Regions from separate parts of the Thioalkalivibrio sp. AKL9 genome, predicted to be linked through region 1. Evidence: predicted binding sites of a transcription regulator. Region 1 holds the regulator's gene; the other holds the start of a gene.
The links. The regulator FNR, encoded in region 1, switches genes on or off when oxygen is low (the NO sensors DNR and NnrR bind a similar motif). The targets are predictions, from matches to a motif close to TTGATNTANATCAA.
Positions count from the first base shown of each region.

Region 1 (4,386 bases):
TGACTGGCCCGGCGGCCCACAGCAACTGCAGGAAGTTCAGCGACCAGGGAACACGCCGCGCGGTGGCGGCCACCTCGGTAATGCGGCTGCGCCCGGCCGCCTCGATCAGGACATGTTCCTGTGACGGTCCGCCGGCCTGCGGGCTTTCCTGGCCCTGTGCCTCCCTGCGTTTACGAAAGCGACCGAACACGCGCCCCTGCTCCGGAATGGGTGGTTACCGCCGGCATGGCCGCAACGTGACCACTAGTGTAGGGAATGCGCGTTCGGTTCGCCCGAGTTTTGCAGTACTTTCGGGATCGGCCCCGGATCGCTCCCCTCGCCTCGCCTCGCCTTCAGGCGGCGTCGCTGCGCTGTGCCCGGGCCTTCCCGGGCGGTGTGGAGATCACTTCGGGGGCATCGTCCCGATAGAGGTAATCGCGGGTCAGCGGCACCGCATCCTGCTGCTTGGCCATCTGCACGTGGAACACCACCTGATCCCACCAGCGGAAGGTGCCCTCGCAACTGGCCAGGTAGAACTCCCACATGCGGCAGAAACGCTCATCGAAGCGTTCGACGGCCTCGGCCCGCACCGTCTGGAAGCGGCGATACCACTCGGCCAGCGTCTCGGCGTAATGCAGGCGCCAGAACTCGATATCGGTGGTGCACAGCGGCGTGGGCTCCAGCGCGCCCATCACCTCGGACAGGGCCGGCGTATACCCGCCCGGAAAGATGTACTTGCTCAGCCAGGGGTTGGAGGTACCCGGTGGTTCCTGCCGCCCGATGGTGTGCAGCACCGCGATGCCTTCCGGCTTCAGCAGATCATGTACGCGCCGGAAGAACGTCTCGTAGTTGGGCGTGCCCACATGCTCGAACATGCCGACGCTGACAATGCGGTCGTACTGGTCGTCGTGTTCGCGGTAGTCCTGATAGAGAAACCGCACTCGATCCTCGAGCCCCCGACGCTTGGCCTCGTCACGGGCAACCCGCAGCTGCTCCTTCGACAGCGTCACGCCGTCTACCTGCACGTCGGCATGCTCGGCGAGATGGAAGGCCAGACCGCCCCAGCCGCAACCGATGTCGAGCACGCGCATCCCCGGCTCCAGCATCAGCTTCTTGCGCAGCATTGCGCACTTGGCCTGCTGCGCCTCTTCCAGCGTCATGTCCGGGCGCTCGAAATAGGCGCAGCTGTAGAACATGCCCTCGTCCAGGAACTGACGATAAAGCCACTCATCGACGTCGTAGTGATGGGCGATGTTCTGGTAGCAGCGCGCCACCTTGTTGCCCTGCTCGATCAGGGCCCGCAGCATGCGCACTGCAGGGTTGACCCGCTGCTTGAACATCGGCGCGAAGTTGCGCATGGCCACGTCGAGGAACACCTGCAGGCCCTCGGGGCCGGGCGACCACAGGCCGTCCATGTAGGTCTCGCCCAGCTGGAAGCCCGGGTCGCGCCCAATCTTGCGCAACGCCGCCTTGTCATGCACCTGCATGGTGACTTCCGGCGCGCCGTTCCCGAAACGCTGCTCACGGCCATCCGGATGCCGCAGCACGAAGGTCCCGTAGCGTATGTATTGCTCCAGTAACCGCTCGATCATCGCTCCCCCTGTCCTTGTTCTGGCAGTCGGGTCTCTCAGCCCCCACGCGTAATGCCGACCCTGACCACGCCGCAGACTTTAGACTCAGTCTAATTACCGATGGCCCGCATTGTCCACGCAGCCGTCGGAGGGAGGGGACCCCGAGTCATCTCGGGGCGCGACCCCCTGACCGACGGCAAAACCTTCTGTAATCGCCTACAACTCTTGGGGACAGTACCGCATTCCCGCCCCCGATGGCATACCCCGAAAATCGCTTTCCCCAACGTCGAAAAAACGGCTACCCTGCACCCATGACGCTACGACCCACTCAAGCCTGCCAGCACTGCACCCTCCGCCAGCTCTGCCTGCCTATGGGCCTGCCCCAGGATGAACTCTGGCAACTCGACCAAATCGTCCAGCAACGCCGGCCGATCGCCAAGGGTGCGCCCCTGTTCACCATGGGGACCAAGTTCGAAGCGCTGTACGCGGTCCGCACCGGGGCACTGAAAACGGTGCTGATCTCCGATGACGGGACCGAACAGATCACCGGCTTCGCGCTGGCCGGCGACCTCCTGGGGCTGGACGCGATCCACTCCGGCAAGCATCCGGTCAGTGCCATTGCGCTGGAGTCCACCAGCGTCTGCGCCGTGCCCTACGGGCATGTCGACGACCTCGCCGGCCGCCTGCCAACCTTCCGCCAGCACATGATGAGCGTGATGAGCCAGGAACTGGCCCAGGACGAAAGCCTGCACGCCTTGCTCGGCCAACGTACCGCGGAGCAGCGTCTGGCGACCTTCCTGATCGCCCTGTCGGAGCGTCATCGCGCCCGCGGCCTGTCCCCCGAACGGTTCTACCTGCCCATGTCCCGGGCAGACATCGCCAACCACCTGGGCCTGACCCAGGAAACCATCAGCCGGTTGTTTACTCAGCTGCGCAACCAGGGCGTAATCAACCTGCACACCCGGGACCTGGAGATCCTCCAGCCCGACGGCCTGCGCAACACGGCCGGGGTCACCTTCACCTCCGCCGCGAGCAGTGCCTGAAGCCGGGGACACCCCGGAGCCGGCCACGGACTTCGACGCCTTCTGGGCATTCGCCGACGCACTGTGGGTCGATCGCACCGCTCGCGAACGTCTGATGCGCTGGCAGGACGAATTTGGCGTGGACGTGATGCTGGCGTTGTTTGCCCTGTGGTACCCGCAGCCCCTCGGACCCTCGCAATGGCGCGTACTGCGGCAAACGGCCCGGCGCTGGCAGTCATCCTCCACCGAACGCCTCCGCGCACTGCGCCGGCGGCTCCACACCCCCGAGCGCAACGCGCTCTACCGCGAGGTGCTGGCACTGGAGCTTCAAAGCGAGCGGCTCGCCGGCCTGCAACTGCTCGCGGAGGCCCGGCGCGTGGCGCCGCAGACCACCCCCGCATTCGCCATCGACCGCCAGCGCCGATTGCACACCCTGTTCCCCGACCTGCCGGACGCCGAGATCCGCGACGGATTGCGCGAGTTCACGGCCGCCTGAACAGCACGTGGTGCACGCAAGGCCGCATTCCGGCTATCCTCCCCGCACATTGACCGAACACGGCAGGATTCATGTCGGATGATCTGCGCAGCCAGCTCCTGAAAACGGGGCTGGTCGACGAAAAACAGGTTCGCCAGGCCAAGTCGCAAAAGCACAAGGCCCAGAAGGGGAACGCGAAGAAGAAGAAGGACCGCAACACGGGTCCGGACCCGGGCGTGGCCGAGGCGCGCAAGGCCGAGCAGGCCGAGCGTTCGCGACAGAAGAACCGCGAACAGCAGGAACGTGCCGAACGCCGGGCCCGCCACGCGCAAATCCGCGAACTGGTCAGCACCCACCTGGCGCCGATTCCCACCGGCGATTCCGCGCTGGATTATCACTTCCAGCAGGGCGGGCAGATCCGCCACCTCCCGGTGACCGCCGACCTGCAAAAGCGCCTGGCCGACGGCCGCGCCGCGCTTGCCGGCCTGGATGTGCGCCCGGAAAAGGGGTTCCGGGTCATCCCGCGCGAGACCGCCGACCGCATCCGCGAGCGCGATCCGGAATGGCCACTGGTCATCCCCGCCGAGGACGAAACCGGATCGGAACCCGCCCCGGACGACCCATACAAGGACTACGTGGTACCCGACGACCTCATGTGGTGACCCGCAGGGGAATCCCCGCAGGCCAGCGATCCAATCAGTCGGTTGCGCGCTTCACGTCCGCGGCGGGCATGCCGCTTTGCTGCGGGCGCCGCGCCTCGTCACTGGACATGTCCTGCGGCGTGATGCCGCCCTGCTCCAGGCCCTGGGCGGGGCCGGCCGACTCCTCCGGCTCGCCGCTGCCGCAGCCTAGCGCCAGCAGACCCACGGCCGTCAGACCGATCACCAGGGGGGCGGCTCGCTGAATCTCTCGCATCATCTTCACTCTTGATCCATGTGTACTCGAAGCCTGCAAACTCTGCGGCGGGCGTGCAACATCGAGTGTAACAGGCGGGGGTTCCGGCAAGGGCTTCAGGCGGCGCCCACCGGCAGGATCCGGGTCCCCGCCTGCCCGGCCAGGATAGCCGCGGCGTCCTCCAGCGAACCGATCCCAACCCGAATGCCGCCCTGGGCAGCGCGCCGTGCAGCCTCCATCTTGGGCCCCATGGAACCGCCCGGGTACGCCGCCGGCTCCACGGCCGTAACCAGAAGCGCCTTCAGGCGCCGGGCGTCCGGTGTGCCCCAGTCCATGTAGACGCCGTCGACATCGGTCAGCATCAACAACCTGTCCGCCCCGACATGCGCGGCCAGGCGCGCGGCCGTCAGGTCCTTGTCCACCACGGCCTCGATGCCGTGTAGAC
Region 1 is NZ_KB905109.1:141,314-145,699, reverse strand. It holds gene D573_RS0108390 (hypothetical protein) at 1-190, opposite strand, end outside; gene D573_RS0108385 (cyclopropane-fatty-acyl-phospholipid synthase family protein) at 333-1,571, opposite strand; gene fnr (fumarate/nitrate reduction transcriptional regulator Fnr) at 1,862-2,593, shown strand; gene D573_RS0108375 (DUF2390 domain-containing protein) at 2,586-3,068, shown strand; gene D573_RS0108370 (DUF2058 domain-containing protein) at 3,140-3,709, shown strand; gene D573_RS0108365 (hypothetical protein) at 3,744-3,962, opposite strand; gene D573_RS0108360 (carbamate kinase) at 4,058-4,386, opposite strand, start outside.

Region 2 (4,386 bases), on a different contig from region 1:
TCCGGCAGCAGAACAACGCGAAGGTAGCGTCCTTCAGCCTCCTCGACACGAGCCCATCTGCGGATACGCCCATCGCCTTGGACTTCTTCGCACAACGGTTGGTCGATTGCACTACTGATCCAGTGATCCCGGATCATTCGCCGATCCGGCCTCTCGCGTACAGTCTCGAAGTAACGTGTCGTCTTCACCGGAACGTCCCTGTTACCGGTTGCTATTGTTCAAAGCTTCCGCCGAGAACGGATCGCCGTCAAGCCGCTCACACTACCTTGCTGTAGCGCGGCGCGCCCTCCGTCTTCAGATAGGCGTCGAAGGCCATGGCGACGTTGCGCAGCAGCAACCGCCCGCGCGGCAGGATCTCCAGCCGCTCCGCGCCGATCCGCACCAGTCCATCGGCCTCCATGCCCTGAAGCCGCTCCAGTGCATCCCCAAAGACCTCGCCGAACGCGATCCCGTGGCGCACCTCGATCGCGGCGAAATCGATGCGCGAATGGCACATGAGCTCGGTAATCACGTCCCGGCGCAGCCGATCGTCGGCACTCAGTTCGAGTCCGCGAAACACCGGAAGGCGCCCGGCATCCAGCCGCGCGTAATAGGCATCCAGCTCGCGCAGGTTCTGGCTGTAGGTGGCGCCCACCTTGCCGATGGCCGTCGGACCCAGTGCCACCAGGTCGTACTCCGCCCGTGTGGAATAGCCCTGGAAATTGCGCTGCAGCGTCCCGGCGCGCTGGGCCGTGGCCAGTTCGTCGTCCGGCAGGGCAAAGTGGTCCATGCCGATGTAGACATAGCCGGCATCGGTCAGGCGAGCGATGGTGGTCTCGAGGATCGCCAGCTTCTCCGCGGCGTCCGGCAGATCGGCCTCGCGGATCTGGCGCTGAGTCTTGAACATCTGCGGCAGGTGCGCGTAGTTGTAGATCGCCAGGCGCTCCGGACGCAGCTCCAGCGCGCGTTCCAGCGTGGCGGTATAGGTCTCCACCGTCTGCAGGGGAAGGCCGTAGATCAGGTCCAGGTTGGTGGATTCGAAGCCGTTGGCCCGCGCCTGCTCCACCGCCCGCGCGGTCACCTCGAACGGCTGGATGCGGTTCACCGCCCGCTGCACGTTCGGGTCGAAATCCTGCACCCCGAGGCTGATCCGGTTAAAACCCAGCTCGCCCAGCAGCGGGATGGTGCCGGGCCGCACCGCGCGCGGATCAATCTCGATGGAGAACTCGCGGGCATCGCTTTCGTCCAGGCGGAAGTGCCTCGCCAGCGTCGCCATCACCCGGCGCAGATCGTCATCGCCAAGATAAGTCGGCGTGCCCCCCCCAAAGTGCAGCTGGCCGACAGTGCGTTCCCGGTCGAACAGCTCGCCCTGCAGTTCGGCCTCGCGCTCCAGATACTGCAGGTAGCGCTGAGCGCGCTGGTAATTTCCAGTGATGACCTTGTTGCAGGCGCAGTAGAAGCACACCGTGTCGCAGAACGGCACATGCACATACAGGGACAGCGGCCGCGCCGGGTCCGCCCCGTTGGTGGCCTGCGCCGCCTCGGCATAGGCGCGGTCGTCGAAGCCCTCGTGAAACTGTGGCGCGGTGGGATACGACGTGTACCTCGGCCCGCTCACGTCGTAGCGGCGCAGGATTTCGGGGTCAAACACCAGGCGTTGTTCCATTCGGGGCTCCACAACCGTGCGCCGCGCACTCGCGACCTTGGTTCTGCAGACTACGGCCGCACGCCAGGCCCGAGCTTGATACAGGTCAACAATCCGCCTTCATGGCGCCCTCTCCCGCCCCCTGTGCTGCCTGTGCTAGCCTTCTCCTCCCTGTTCGACACCCGCCACGCGAGAGCGCATGTCCCCCGACGAGTATTGCGAGGAGAAGGCCGCGCAAAGCGGCTCCAGCTTCTACTACGCGTTCCGCTTTCTGGAGCCGGATCGCCGTCGCGCCATCACGGCGCTGTACGCCTTCTGCCGGGAAGTCGACGACATCGTCGACGAGGTGAGCGAGGAGAGCATTGCGCGCACCAAGCTCGACTGGTGGCGCCAGGAGATCGAACGCCTGTTCGCCGGCGAACCCCGCCACCCCATCACCCAGGCACTGCAGCCGCACATCGCCGCCTTCGACCTCGGGCGCGAGTACTTCGACGAGATCATCGACGGCATGCAGATGGATCTGGACTACGACAGCTATCCGGACTTCACCACTTTGTCGCTGTACTGCTACCGCGCGGCCAGCGTCGTGGGCATCCTGTCCGCCCACATCTTCGGCTACACCGATCGGCGCACTCTGAAGTACGCCCACGACCTCGGCATGGCGTTGCAGCTCACCAACATCCTGCGCGACGTGCACGAGGACGCCATGCGCGGCCGGGTGTACATCCCCATGGACGAGCTCAGCAAGCACGGGGTCAAGCCGGAGGAATTCCAGATCAACATCACCGACGACCGCCACCGCGCCCTGTTCGCGGAGCAGGCGGAACGGGCGCGACGCTACTACGAACGCGCCGAGGAACACCTCCCGGACGCCGACCGCTACGCCCAGCGCCCGGGCCTGATCATGGCGGCCATCTACCGCACCCTGCTCGACGAGATCGCCGACGACGGCTACCGCGTGCTGGAACACCGCGTGCGCCTGACCCCGATCCGCAAGTTGTGGATCGCGTGGCGCACCGCGCGCCGCCTGAAGCGCGAACAACGCCGCCGCGCGACCTGATGCCATGATCTCCGGCTCACCCCACGCGCCCGTCGTCGTGGTCGGCGCGGGCTGGGCCGGCCTGACCGCCACGCTGGCGCTTGCACGCGCCGGGCACCCCGTGCACCTGATCGAGGCCGGCAAGGCCCCCGGTGGCCGTGCCCGCAGCCTCGACCTGGACGGCACCCCGCTCGACAACGGCCAGCACATCCTGGTCGGGGCCTGCCAGCAGACCCTGCAGCAGATCCGTTCGGTCGGCATCAACCCCGAGCAGGCGTTTCAGGCCCTGCCCTTCGGCCTGCGCATGTTCGAGCCCACCGCCCGGCCGCAGGACCCGGCGTTCCAGCTGGAACCACGTTCGCCCCGGTTGCCCGCCCTGGCCGCCGCGCTTTACCGGGCGCTTGCGAAGCACTCTCTTGGTACACGCCTGCGTGCACTGTCCGGCGCCGCCGCCATGTTGCACCGGCCCCTGCGCCACGATCTCCCCGTCCTCGACTGGCTGCGCCAGCGTCGTCAGCCCGACGCCCTCATTCGGAGCCTGTGGGACCCGTTGTGCCTGGCGGTGATGAACACCCCGACCCGAACCGCCTCGGCCCGCATCTTCCAGAACGTCCTGCGCCTGGCACTCAATCATGGCCCGGAGGCCGCGCGCCTTCTCCTCCCCGCGCGGCCACTCGGCGAGCTGTTCCCGGAACCGGCTGTCCAGGAACTCCGGGAGCGTGGCGCTAGAGTGGATCTTGGCCGCCGCATCACCGCCATTGAGCGCAGCACGACTCACGACGCCGCCCCCTACCGCCTGCGCGATCGCCAGGGCGTGGCGAGCCCGGCGCGCGGCGTGATCCTGGCCGCCCCTCCAGCCGCCGCCGCTGCCCTGCTTCCGCACGAAACCGGCTGGGAGGCGACGCACCAGGGCCTGAATGCCATGGGCGCCCGCAGCATCTGCACGGTCTACCTGCGCTATGCGCGGCGCCTTGATGATCTTCCGCCACTACAGGGGCTGCTGGACCAGCATGGCCAATGGCTGATCGCGCGGAATGTCGCCGGGGCGCCACACTGGCTGGCGGTCGTGATCTCCGCGGCCGACGACCTCGAACCGTTGACGGCGGATGCACGATGGCGCACCGTCGCCCGCTCCCTGGCCCAAACCTTCCCCGAACTGGGCGAACCCGAGACCGGCCACAGCATTTGCGAACGCCGCGCGACGCTGGACGCGCAAGCCGGTCTGGATGCACGTCGCCCGCCGGCCCGCACGCCCTGGCCGGGGTGTTATCTGGCCGGGGATTACCTGACGCCTGCACTGCCGTCCACGCTCGAAGCGGCCGTACAATCTGGACTAGAATCGGCGCACCTGTACCTGGAGGACCATCCTTGACCGATCTCGATATTCCCCGCCTGCTCGCCTACCGCCCGGAACCCGGCGCCTTCGATGAACGCGTGATCCTGGTCACCGGGGCCGCCGACGGCATCGGCCGCGCGGTTGCCGAGGCCTGTGCCGCGGCCGGCGCGATCGTGGTCCTGCTGGACAAGGACCTGAAGGGCCTCGAAGCGGTCTATGACCGGATCGAACAGGCCGGTCACCCGCAGCCCGCGATCTACCCACTGAATCTCGAAGGCGCGACGGTCAAGGACTATGGTGACCTGGCGGAGAACATCCGCGACTCGCTGGGCCGCCTGGACGGGCTGGTACTGAACGCGGGCTGGGCCGGCGCCCTGATGCCGATGA
Region 2 is NZ_KB905113.1:49,098-53,483, forward strand. It holds gene hemN (oxygen-independent coproporphyrinogen III oxidase) at 257-1,645, opposite strand; gene hpnD (presqualene diphosphate synthase HpnD) at 1,824-2,684, shown strand; gene hpnE (hydroxysqualene dehydroxylase HpnE) at 2,689-4,035, shown strand; gene D573_RS0110730 (SDR family NAD(P)-dependent oxidoreductase) at 4,032-4,386, shown strand, end outside.
Region 2: hemN (oxygen-independent coproporphyrinogen III oxidase) is a predicted target of FNR. The motif match lies at 1,721-1,734, and genes of this name have one in related genera.